One region of the Limnohabitans sp. genome, then DNA from elsewhere that is predicted to be linked to it. Evidence: predicted binding sites of a transcription regulator. Region 1 holds the regulator's gene; the other holds the start of a gene.

The links. Region 1 encodes HrcA, which represses chaperone genes, less so after heat shock. Its sites were predicted from a motif close to TTAGCACTCNNNNNNNNNGAGTGCTAA; they were not measured.
Positions count from the first base shown of each region.
Region 2: the regulator HrcA is predicted to act here: its motif matches at 3,717-3,743, upstream of rpoH (RNA polymerase sigma factor RpoH).

Region 1 covers NZ_JAAVVW010000002.1:241,250-246,982, reverse strand. Annotated here, with positions in the region: gene mutY (A/G-specific adenine glycosylase) at 1-84, shown strand, start outside; gene rapZ (RNase adapter RapZ) at 140-1,003, opposite strand; gene recN (DNA repair protein RecN) at 1,000-2,694, opposite strand; gene HEQ17_RS01280 (NAD kinase) at 2,698-3,591, opposite strand; gene hrcA (heat-inducible transcriptional repressor HrcA) at 3,620-4,624, shown strand; tRNA gene HEQ17_RS01270 (tRNA-Ile) at 4,659-4,735, shown strand; gene HEQ17_RS01265 (P1 family peptidase) at 4,791-5,309, opposite strand; tRNA gene HEQ17_RS01260 (tRNA-Arg) at 5,543-5,619, shown strand; gene HEQ17_RS01255 (hypothetical protein) at 5,698-5,733, shown strand, end outside.
Region 2 covers NZ_JAAVVW010000002.1:348,787-354,519, forward strand. Annotated here, with positions in the region: gene HEQ17_RS01800 (pitrilysin family protein) at 1-1,095, opposite strand, end outside; gene HEQ17_RS01805 (pitrilysin family protein) at 1,110-2,540, opposite strand; gene ftsY (signal recognition particle-docking protein FtsY) at 2,569-3,615, shown strand; gene rpoH (RNA polymerase sigma factor RpoH) at 3,773-4,705, shown strand; gene HEQ17_RS01820 (tripartite tricarboxylate transporter substrate binding protein) at 5,136-5,733, shown strand, end outside.

The DNA.
Region 1 (5,733 bases):
TGTGAAGGCCAATGGGTGGATGCCAGTGCGTGGCCTGAGATGGGGTTGCCTGCGCCGATACGGCTGTTATTGGCGGCCAAGTAAAAGGCCTGGAGTTTTTTCGCTCTGCAAGGTCGCGCATCAAGCGGGCAGGCCGGGCTTAGACTGCGTCGAGTTCTCGGTGCCGTTTGAGTGTGAGCCAGCGTGCGCCAAAGCTTTGTGCCAACTGCTCGACCATGAACACCGAGCGGTGCTGCCCCCCAGTGCAGCCGATGGCCACCGTCACGTAGCTGCGGTGGTCGCGTTCGATGGCTGGAACCCAGTGCATGAGGAACCCCTCGATCTGCATTTGCATCTGCAAGAACGCTTCGGACTGGCGCAAATAGGCCTGCACCGGCTCGTCCCGTCCCGTCAAAGGGCGTAGCGCGCTCTCGTAATGGGGGTTGGGCAACATGCGCACGTCAAACACATAGTCGGCATCTGTGGGAATGCCGCGTTTGAAGCCAAACGATTCAAACACCAAGGTCAGCTGGGCTGAAGGGGCGCTGACCAAGGTCTTGATGTAGGTTTGAAGCTGTGCCGATCGCAGCAAGCTGGTGTCGATGATGTGTGCACGATCGCGCAAGTCGGCCAGCAATTCACGCTCGAAACCAATGGTTTCAATCAAGGCTTTGTCGCTTTGGGGTTTGTTGCCGCCCGACAAAGGGTGTTTGCGCCGCGATTCAGAATATCGGCGCTGCAGCGTGTCGGAGTTCGCGTCCAGAAAAACCGACTTCACCGTCATGCCCATGTTGCTCAGCAAACCCATTTGCTCAGGCATCAGGTGCAAAGAATAGGCGCTGCGCACATCGATGGCAATCGCCAGACGCCGCTCTTGGTGTTGCTCTTCGAGCTTGACGAATGGAATCAGCAACTCAGGCGGCAGGTTGTCCACGCAGTAATAACCCGCGTCTTCCAGGGCGTGCAGCGCCACCGATTTGCCAGAGCCGGACATGCCGGTGATGAGGATGATGTCCATGCTCAGCTTTGTGCGGCTTTGCGGCCTTGGGGTTTCAGCGGGGTATCGCCCAGCATTTCGCGGGCGTGGGCTAGGGTGGTGGCGGACAGCTTTTCGCCGCCCAACATGCGGGCGATTTCGTTCACGCGCTCTTCGCCCTTGACGCCACGCACCTGGCTGATGACCTGTCCCTTGGCCGCGGCCTTGCTCACCAGCAGGTGGTGGTCTGCGCAGGCGGCCACCTGGGGCAGGTGGGTCACGGCCAGCACTTGCCGGTGTTGGCCGAGTTGTTTCATCAATCGGCCCACGGTTTCGGCCACAGCACCGCCCACGCCGGAGTCCACCTCGTCAAAGATCAAGGTCCTGGCTTCGCCCAGCTCGCTGGTGGTCACCGCAATGGCCAGTGCGATGCGCGAGAGCTCGCCTCCCGAGGCCACTTTGCCCACGGGCCGGGGCGTGCTGCCTTCGTGTCCGGCGACCAAAAAGCTGACTTCTTCCAGGCCATGTTGCGCGGGCGCATCCAGGGTTTGCAACTGCACCTCAAAGCGGCCGCCTTGCATGCCCAGTTGCTGCATCGCGCTGCTGACGGCTTGGGCCAATGGTTTAGCGGCTTTTTGGCGTTGATTTGATACGGCTTTGGCTGCTTGCAGGCAAGCTTTGTGGGCAGCTTGTTCGGCTTTTTGCAGGCTGTCCAGGTCGGCGGCGGCATCGAGCTGGGCCAGCTCTTGGCGCCAGGTTTGCAAGCTCAAGGGCAGCTCGTCCGGTATTTTTTTGTAGCGCCGGGCCAGCGACAGCCACAGACCCATGCGCTCGTCCAGTTGGGCCAAGTGCTGTGGGTCCAGGTCGGTTTTCCGCAAATAGCTGTGCAGGCTATGGGCCACGTCTTCGGCTTGGGCCTGCGCAGACGCCAGCACCTCGGCCAAGGCGTTGAATTCGGCCTCATACTGTCCCAAAGATTGAAGGGTTTGGATGGTGCGGGACAGCTGGCGCAACGCGCCGCTTTCGCTGTCGCTCTCACCGCCTTCGAGCAAGGCCGTGCTCTGGTTGGCCCCATCGATCAAGGCTTGCGCGTTCGCCAAACGGCTGTGCTGGGAGCTCAGCTCTTGCCATTCGTCCACTTGCGGGTTCAGTTTTTCCAGTTCGCCGATTTGCCAGGCCAGGCGTTCGCGTTCGTTGGCCAAAGTGCTTTGTGCTTGCAGGGCATCGGCCAGCGTTTGCTGAGCCTGGCGCCAGGCCTGCCAAGCGGCTTTGAGCGGGCGCGTGTCGGTGCCCGCATAGGCATCGAGCAAGCCTCGCACCGCGTCAGGTCGTGTCAGGCTTTGCCAAGCATGCTGGCCATGGATGTCCAGCAACTGCTCACCCAGCTCGCGCAGTTGCGTGGCGGTGGCGGGGCTGCCGTTGACCCAGGCGCGGCTTTTGCCGCTGCTGTCCACCGTGCGGCGCAGCAGTAAATTGGCGCTGGCCTCAAACCCGGCTTCTTCGAGCCATGCCTGAATGCGGGTTGTGGGCTCAAACTCGGCACACACCTCGCAGCGGCTGGCACCTTCACGCACCACGCTGGCTTCGGCGCGGGCACCCAAGGCCAGTTGCAGGGCGTCGATCAGGATGGATTTGCCCGCACCGGTCTCGCCGGTCAATACGCTAAAGCCTGAGCTCAGGTCCAGCGCCAGTTCGTGCACGATCACAAAGTCGCGCAGGGTGATGTGCGTCAATGCCATGGTTCAATCGCCCCCGTTCCAGTGCATTTTTTTGCGCAAGGTGTCGAAATAATTCCAGCCTGCCGGGTGTAAAAAGCGCACTTTGTGCTCTGAACGATTGACCACGATCCGATCACCCAAAATCAAATCTGCCAGCGATTGCATGTCAAAGTTGGCGCTGACATAACGCCCCGCCACGATCTCGATGCTGATTTCGCAGGACTCGGGCAGCACGATGGGGCGGTTCGACAAGGTGTGCGGTGCAATGGGGGCCATGACCCAGCCGCCCATGGCCGGGTGCATCAAGGGACCACCGACCGAGAGTGAATAAGCAGTGGAGCCCGTGGGCGTGGCGATGATCAGGCCGTCGGCCCGTTGGTTGGACACAAACCGCCCGTCAACCTCGATCCGCAACTCGACCATGCCCGAGGTACCGCCCCGGTTGACCACCACATCGTTCATGGCCAGCGCGCTGAACACGCTGCGCTGGTCGCGCATGACGTGGGCTTGCAGCAAGCTGCGGTCTTCGGTTTGGTAATGGCCCTGCAGCATGGGCAGCAACACAGTCTGGTAGCTTTGCAGGGGAATGTCAGTGATGAAGCCCAGCCGCCCTTGGTTGATGCCCATCAGCGGCAGGCCATGGTGGGCCATTTGGCGGCCTATGCCGAGCATGGTGCCATCGCCGCCAATCACCAGGCCCAGATCGCACTGCGCGCCGATCTCGGCCATCTCCAGCACAGGGTATTGGTTCAAGCCCGTGTGCGAGGCGGTTTCTTGGTCCAGCACCACATCGCAGCCTTGCCGGGTCAAGAACTGGGCCACGTCGTCCAAAGCGCGGCGTGAACTCTCCAGCGCCCCGCCATGCGCGGTGGTGTGGTATTTGCCAAAGAGTGCAATGTGACGGAACTTGGAGCTCATTCGCAAATTACATCATTAAAATGACCAAATGCTAGATGAACGTGCCAAGTTATTGCTCAAAGCGCTGGTGGAACGCTACATCGCGGACGGCCAGCCTGTGGGCTCGCGCACGCTCTCCAAAGCCTCGGGCCTGGATTTGTCACCCGCCACCATCCGTAACGTGATGTCCGACCTGGAAGAGTTGGGCCTGATCGCCAGCCCCCACACCTCGGCCGGGCGCATCCCGACCAGTCGGGGGTACCGCTTGTTTGTGGACACCATGCTCACGGTGCAGCGCGACGGCATCGAAACCCCGGCCCTCACACCCGACCAGCCGCAAAAAGTGATTGCCAGTGCGGCCCACTTGCTGTCCAGCCTGTCGCATTTTGTGGGTGTGGTCATGACGCCGCGCAAGCCGTCGGTGTTCCGGCACATCGAGTTTTTGCGATTGTCCGAGCGGCGTTTGTTGGTCATCATCGTCTCGCCCGAAGGTGATGTACAAAACCGTATTTTGTTCACCGAGACCGATTACTCGCAAAGCCAGCTGATCGAAACTTCGAATTTTTTGAACACCCATTACGCAGGCATGGCCATCGAGCAGGTGCGCAGTCGGGTCCAGCAAGAACTGGTCAGCTTGCAAAGCGAAATCGCCACCCTCATGCAAGCGGCTGTGCAGGTCAGCACCGAGGCGCTGGCAGATGAACAGAACGAGGTGGTGATCGCGGGCGAGCGCAATTTGTTGTCGGTCAGCGATTTTTCCAGCGACATGGGCCACTTGCGACGTGCGTTTGAGCTGTTTGAGCAAAAAACCCACCTCATGCGTTTGCTGGACGTGTCCAGCCAGGCCGAAGGCGTGCGCATTTACATTGGCGGCGAAAGCCAGATCGTGCCCATGCAGGAACTGTCGGTGGTCAGCTCGCCCTACGAGGTCGACGGCCAGATTGTGGGCACCTTGGGCGTGATCGGCCCGACCCGCATGCCCTATGACCGCATGATCCAGATCGTCAACATCACCTCGCGCTTGGTCAGCAACGCGCTGAGCCAGTCCAAATAGGCCGCTGCCGCCCACTACAATCACAGCTTCGGTGGGGGCGTTAGCTCAGTTGGTTAGAGCAGAGGACTCATAATCCTTTGGTCGACAGTTCAAGTCTGTCACGCCCTACCATTTCAATCCACATCTCAGCCCACTTTGCACCGAGTGGGCTTTGTCGTCTCTGGGTTCAGGCTATCCTGTTCATGGCCGCAGGAACAAGCCCTGTTTGGATGGTGATGCCCTGCGCCTGCCGAATCGCATCGACCGTGGCCAGCGCCGTGGCTTCGGCGCCCGTGACTGTCAGCAACATCAGGTCTGGTGTGCCGTTTTCTGTGCCGGTGGGCAAGGCAAACAAGGCGTCTCCGTCCAGCGTGGTGTGTGTGGGTCGGACGCTGCGGGCCAGGTCGTCGTGGGCGCTCATGGCCAGGCGCTTGGCTTGGGGCTTGGTCAGGCTGGCATTGGTGGCCACCACGCCAATGGTGGTGTTGATACCCGACAGGAGGCGATGGTCGCGCCCGTCCGCCATCAAGGCGCGTTGAGTGTCCAGCAGGCGCAGCCCATCGACCGTGCGGGCACCGGCCAGCACCTGGCCCGTAGCGGGGTCCATCACATCGCCTACCGCGTTGCAGGCCACCAAAGCGCCCACCCCCCATGGATCCACCGCACCCACTGCACCGTCTCGGGCCAAAACGACAGAGCAGCCCATCAGTCGTTCGCTGAGTGTCGAGTGACCGATCAAAAGGCCAGGGGATCTACCATCGAACCATGGGCAGTACTTGTTTGAATGATTTTCAACCTCCAACAGGGTTTGTGCCGGTGATCAAGCAGCGAGAATATCCCTTGTGCGAGGTCAAGCCCAGCGAGGTGGTACGTCTTGTCATTGAATTGCGGTCGCATCCAAAGTTGCCCATAAAAGCTTGCTATAATTTATTCCATGATGCGGCTGTAGCTCAGCTGGATAGAGTACTTGGCTACGAACCAAGGGGTCGTGGGTTCGATTCCTGCCAGCCGCACCAAAATGGAAAAGATCGTTGATTCGTCAACGGTCTTTTTTCATTTCTGGGTCTTGTCGGTGTCCCACCTGGGTGTCCCACATGATCCGAGTCCCCCGCCTGAAGGTCAACCGCATG
Region 2 (5,733 bases), 110 kb from region 1:
GGCTTGGTCAGGGCGGGTTTGCAGGCCCACCGTGAAAGCCCCGGCGTGCAGGCCTGGCGCAAAACCGCTGTAAACGCTGTAACTCAGGCCGCGTTTTTCGCGCACCTGCTCGGTCAGGCGCGAGACAAAACCACCACCGCCCAAAATGTGGTTGCCCACCAGCAGAGCAAAAAAGTCGGGGTCGGTGCGTTTGTAGCCGGGCTGGCCGATCAGCACATGGGCCTGGGCCGAATCGAAGGGCAAGTTCAGGTTCTGTGCGGCGGCCAAGGGGGGCACTTCGGGCACAGGCGGCAAGCTGGGGCAGCCTGATTCGCGGGGCCACTGCGCCAGCAGGCGCTGCACCAAGGCGTCGGCCTGAGCCCGGGTCAAAGCGCCCACCACACTCACCGTGGCGCGGCAAGCGCGCAAAGCCTGGGCGTGAAGGTTTTTCAGGTCTTGCACGCCGATGCGCGAGAGGGTCTCGGGTGTGGCCCGAAAACCGTAGGGGTGCGCGCCATATACCGCCTGCGCAAAACGGTGCTGCACCACCGTGCCGGGCTTGGTCAGCGATTCGCGGATGGAGGCACTGATGCGTTCGCGGTCACGCAGCCACATGGCCTCGGGAAAAGCCGGGTGCGCCATTTGTCGTGCGGCCAAAGCCACCGCTTGGTCCAGCAAGTCCGGGTAGCTCAGGCTGCGCAGGCCAAAGCTCATGCGGTCACCGCCCGCACTGCCCCCAAAGCTGGCGCCCAAGTCAGCCCAGGCTTCTCCGATCTGGTTTTCGTCCAGGGCTTGGGGGTACGGGCCTTGTCCTTGGGGTTCGGCGCGGGTGCCGTTCGCCATTTGCCCCGCCATGACCGAGGCCAGGCCCGCCTGCGCCGCCGGATCGCGGCGGCTGCCTGCGTCGATGTCAATTTGCACATCGACCATGGGAATGGCGTGGCTCTCGACCAGGAACACGCGCGCACCGCTGGGCTGGGTCCAATGTTGAATGGGCAAGGACGCGTGCGCCCAACCCACCGCGCCCCAGCAGGCCAGCACCAAAGCTGAACGGCGCAAAGCCCGTGCGGTCATGGACAAGGAGGGCATCAAGAACATGGGGGGTGTGACTTTCATGGGATGAGCGCGGTTCAATGTCGGGCACCTGGCGCGGCGCGGCGTGCACGGGGCTGGCCCGACAAAGGCTGAGGCAGCAAGGTGGCCACGGTCAGGTTGTCGTCACCAAAATACTTTTGCGCCACGGCCTGCACCTGAGCGGGCGTGACTTGCCGCAAGCGGGCGATCAGCTGCGCCCCGTAGTCGGGCGGCAGGCCCAGCGTCCAGGCCACGCCCAGCTCGCGGGCTTGGTTGAAGACCGAATCGAGCTTGTAGATTTCGCTGGCCACCCATTGGGTTTTGACGCGCTGCAGCTCGGCGTCGTTCACGCCCTCGGTGGCCACGCGCTGCACTTGTGCGCGCAAGGCAGCTTCGAGTGCTTGTGGTGTTTGGCCTTTGGCAGGCACGCCTTCGAGATAAAAGAATTGCGGACCCCGGCCCATGAGGCCGTTGTACGCCCCGGCGCTGTCGGCCAGGCGGTTTTCGCCCTGCGTCAGGGCGCGGTCCAGGCGCGCGCCGCTGTAACCATCGAGCACAGCCGCCAGCACGGTCAAGGCCAGGGCATCGTCATGCTCGGGGGAGGCCGCCAGACTAGCCAAGCGCGGCACCTTGAAGGCCAGGGCCACATACGACTGCTCGGCCGGGGCCTTGAACGCCAGGCGGCGCAGGCCTTGCTGCGCGGGCTCGTCCCGGGGTTTGCGCTCAGGCACCGCGCGGGTTGGGATGCTGCCGTAATACTTGTCGGCCAGCGCCTTGACTTGCAGCGGGTCCACATCGCCCGCCACCACCACCACCGCGTTGGCCGGGGTGTACCACTTGCGGTAAAAGTCGCGGGCGTCTTGTGGTGTCATGGCCTCCAGATCGCTCATCCAGCCCACGATGGGGCGGCGGTAGGGCGAAGCCGACAAAGCGGTGGCCGAGAGCATTTCGTGCAACTGGGCACGGGGGTTGTCGTCGGTGCGCAGGCGCCGCTCTTCTTTCACCACCTCCAACTCTTTGGCAAACTCTGCATCGGGCCACTGGTTGTTGGCAAAACGGTCCGACTCCAGACGCATCACGGCTTCGAGTTGGTTGGAGGGGATTTGCTGGAAGTAACCGGTGTAGTCCTTGGCGGTGAAAGCGTTTTCTCGCCCGCCCAGTGCCGCCACGCGGCGCGAAAACTCGCCCGGAGCCAATGTGGGCGTGCCTTTGAACAACATGTGCTCCAACACATGGGCCACGCCGCTGGTGCCATCCACCTCGTCCATGGAACCCACACGCAGCCACACCATGTGCACCGCGGTGGGGGCACGCCGGTCGGGTTTGACCCACAGAGCCATGCCGTTGGCCAAGGTGAAGGTGTGCACCTGGGCCGCGCTGGCTGCTGGGGCCTGGCCTGTGGGTTGTGGGGCCTGCGCCGTGGCGCTGAAGCTGCTGACCAGCAGGGCTGATGCCAGCGAAAGTCCCAAGAGAAAGTTCGGTTTCATAGAATGCATGATCCTTGAAATCCACGACATGTTCAGTTTCTTCAAAAAAAAATCCCCCCCGGTCGAGGTGCCATCGCCTCCCGCAACGCCTGCGCGCCCTTTGTCACAACCTGCCGCACCCACGCCGACGCCCGCGCCCACGCCCGCGCAGCCTGAACCCGCGCCCACCCCAGCCGCCCGCCAGGGCTGGATGGATCGCCTGAAAGCGGGTCTGCGCAAAACCGGCTCCAGCATCACCACCGTCTTCACCGGCACGCGCATCGACGACGAACTGTACGAAGAGCTGGAAACCGCGCTGCTGGTGGCCGACACCGGTGTCAAGGCCACGGAATATTTGCTGCAAGACCTCAAGCGCCGCGTCAAAGAGGCCAAGGCCACCGAGCCGTCGCAGGTCAAAACCTTGCTGGCCGATGCCATCACCGACTTGCTGACGCCCCTGCAAAAGCCCCTGAGCATTGGCGACCATAAGCCCACCGTGATCATGGTGGCGGGCGTGAACGGCGCAGGCAAAACCACGTCCATTGGCAAACTGACCAAGCACTTGTCCGACGAGGGCCTGAGCGTGCTGCTGGCTGCGGCCGACACCTTCCGTGCTGCGGCCAAAGAGCAACTGGCGGTTTGGGCCACCCGCAACACGGTGGAGATCGTCAGCCAACAAGGCGGCGACCCGGCCGCTGTGAGCTTTGACGCGGTGAGCGCGGGCCGCGCCCGGGGCCGCGATGTGGTGCTGGTCGACACGGCAGGCCGCCTGCCCACCCAAACGCATCTGATGGAAGAGGTCAAAAAGATCAAGCGCGTGGTGCAAAAGGCCGATGGCACGGCACCGCACGAGGTGCTGCTGGTGATCGACGGCAACACCGGTCAAAACGCGCTGGCCCAGGTGCGCGCCTTTGATGACACGCTGGGCCTCACGGGCCTGATCGTGACCAAGCTGGACGGCACCGCCAAAGGCGGCGTGCTGTGCGCCATTGCCCGCGAAAAGCCAATTCCGGTGTACTTCATCGGCGTGGGCGAGAAGCTGGAAGACCTGGAAACCTTCAACGCCCGCGAGTTTGCCCAGGCCCTTTTGAGCTGAACACCCCGGTTGGCACCGTGGCCCAGCGCACAGACGGACCCCAGCTCCCCCTCTTAAAATCAGGGAAAACCCGAGGAACCTCAGACCCCCGAGGCCGTCCTTTAGCACTCCTCACCAGAGAGTGCTAATATTGGGGTATTCTGAAAGGAGTTCTGGTATGTACGTTCAAACTGGTTCCCCCGCCACAGCCATCGCGCTGAGCAACCCCTGGGCGGTCGTGCCCTCGCTCGGCCACCTCGACGCCTACATCTCTGCGGTCAACCGCATGCCCATGCTCACCCTCGAGGAAGAGCAAGAGGCCGCCCGCCAACTCAAAGCCAATGACGACCTCGAAGCCGCCCGCAAGCTGGTGCTCTCGCACCTGCGTTTGGTGGTGTCGGTGTCGCGCCAATACCTGGGCTACGGCCTGCCGCACGGCGACCTGATCCAGGAAGGCAATGTGGGCCTGATGAAGGCCGTCAAGCGCTTCGACCCTGATCAAGGCGTGCGCCTGGTCAGCTACGCGCTGCACTGGATCAAGGCCGAAATCCACGAGTACATCCTGAAAAACTGGCGCATGGTCAAAGTGGCCACCACCAAGGCCCAGCGCAAGCTGTTTTTCAACCTGCGCTCCATGAAGCAAGGCTACAAAGCCGATGCCGATGAAGGCACCCACCGCGACACCCTGACCCCCGACCAGGTGGATTCGATGGCGCACAGCCTGAACGTCAAGCGCGAAGAAGTGCGTGAGATGGAAATGCGCATGTCCGGTGGCGATGTGCTGCTGGACCCGGCCCCATCGGACGACGGTGAGCAGGCCTTTGGCCCCATTGCCTACTTGGCCGATGTGAACCACGAGCCCACCGCGATGATCGAAGCCCATGAGCGCGACGTGATGGCCAGCGACGGACTGGCCACGGCCCTCAATGCCTTGGACGAACGCAGCCGCCGCATCGTGGAAGAGCGCTGGCTCAAGGTCAACGACAACGGCTCGGGCGGCATGACCCTGCACGACCTGGCTGACGAGTACGGCGTCAGCGCCGAGCGCATCCGCCAAATCGAAGTGGCAGCCATGAAAAAAATGAAAAAAGCGCTGCTGGAAGTGGCCTGAGCCTGCAGCAGTCGCCCACATGCGGACTGGCCATCGGGTTGCAAGACAGGCTGACCCCGCCACTGCCGACCTTGTGCGAGGGGATGGATACACCCGGGCGAGATGTCCAGACACTTGCCAAAGTTGCTGAACGAGGCTTCCCGATGGTTGCTGTCGATGGCTTGATTTTTGCTGATGCCCCACGGAAGGGCCGAGGCGCAAAGTCTCGACCTGAACAGGCGTCAAACGCACCGATATGCCCTTGAACACTTGGCCATAGGCGGTGTCGGCTTGGATGCGGTGCTTTTTCTCCAGCACCAGAATTTCACCCACCACATGCTCCCCGACATAGGTCCAGCCTGCCAACTCTGCCTGGCCACCTGCTCCGCACACCCCGCACTTGGTTAAGATGATGCCTTCTCAGTTCCCGCTTTTACTCAAGGACACTTTCATGCCCCAAAAGACACTGACCCGTCGTGTTGCCCGTCGCCTTGCCCTGACTTGGCTTGCCGGCTTGGCCTCGTCCTTGGCCTGGGCCCAAACTCCGATCGCTTGGCCAAGCCAGACCGTGCGCATGGTGGTGGGTTTTCCGGCCGGCTCCAGCCCTGACCTGACCGCCCGCGCCTTGGCCGAACCACTGGCCAAAGCCTTGGGACAGAGCGTCATTGTGGAGAACAAGGTGGGGGCGGGTGGCAACATCGCTGCCGATTTCGTAGCCAAAGCTACCGATGGTCACACCTTGGGCCTGATGATCAATGGGAATATGACGATCGCTCGCATCTTGAACCCCAAAGTGCCCTATGACCCGCTGAAGGACCTGGCCCCGATCAGCCTGATCGGTAAAGCCCCTCTGGTACTCACGGTGCCGACCAACGCCCCCGGCCAATCGGCCGCACAGTGGCTGAGCGAAGCGCAAAAAGCGGGTGACAAACTCAGCTATGCCTCGCCCGGAGTGGGCACTGTGGCCCATCTGGGAATGGAACTGCTCAAAACCAAAGCCGGGATTTCCCCTGTACACGTGCCTTATCCGGGCAATCCACAGATCATCA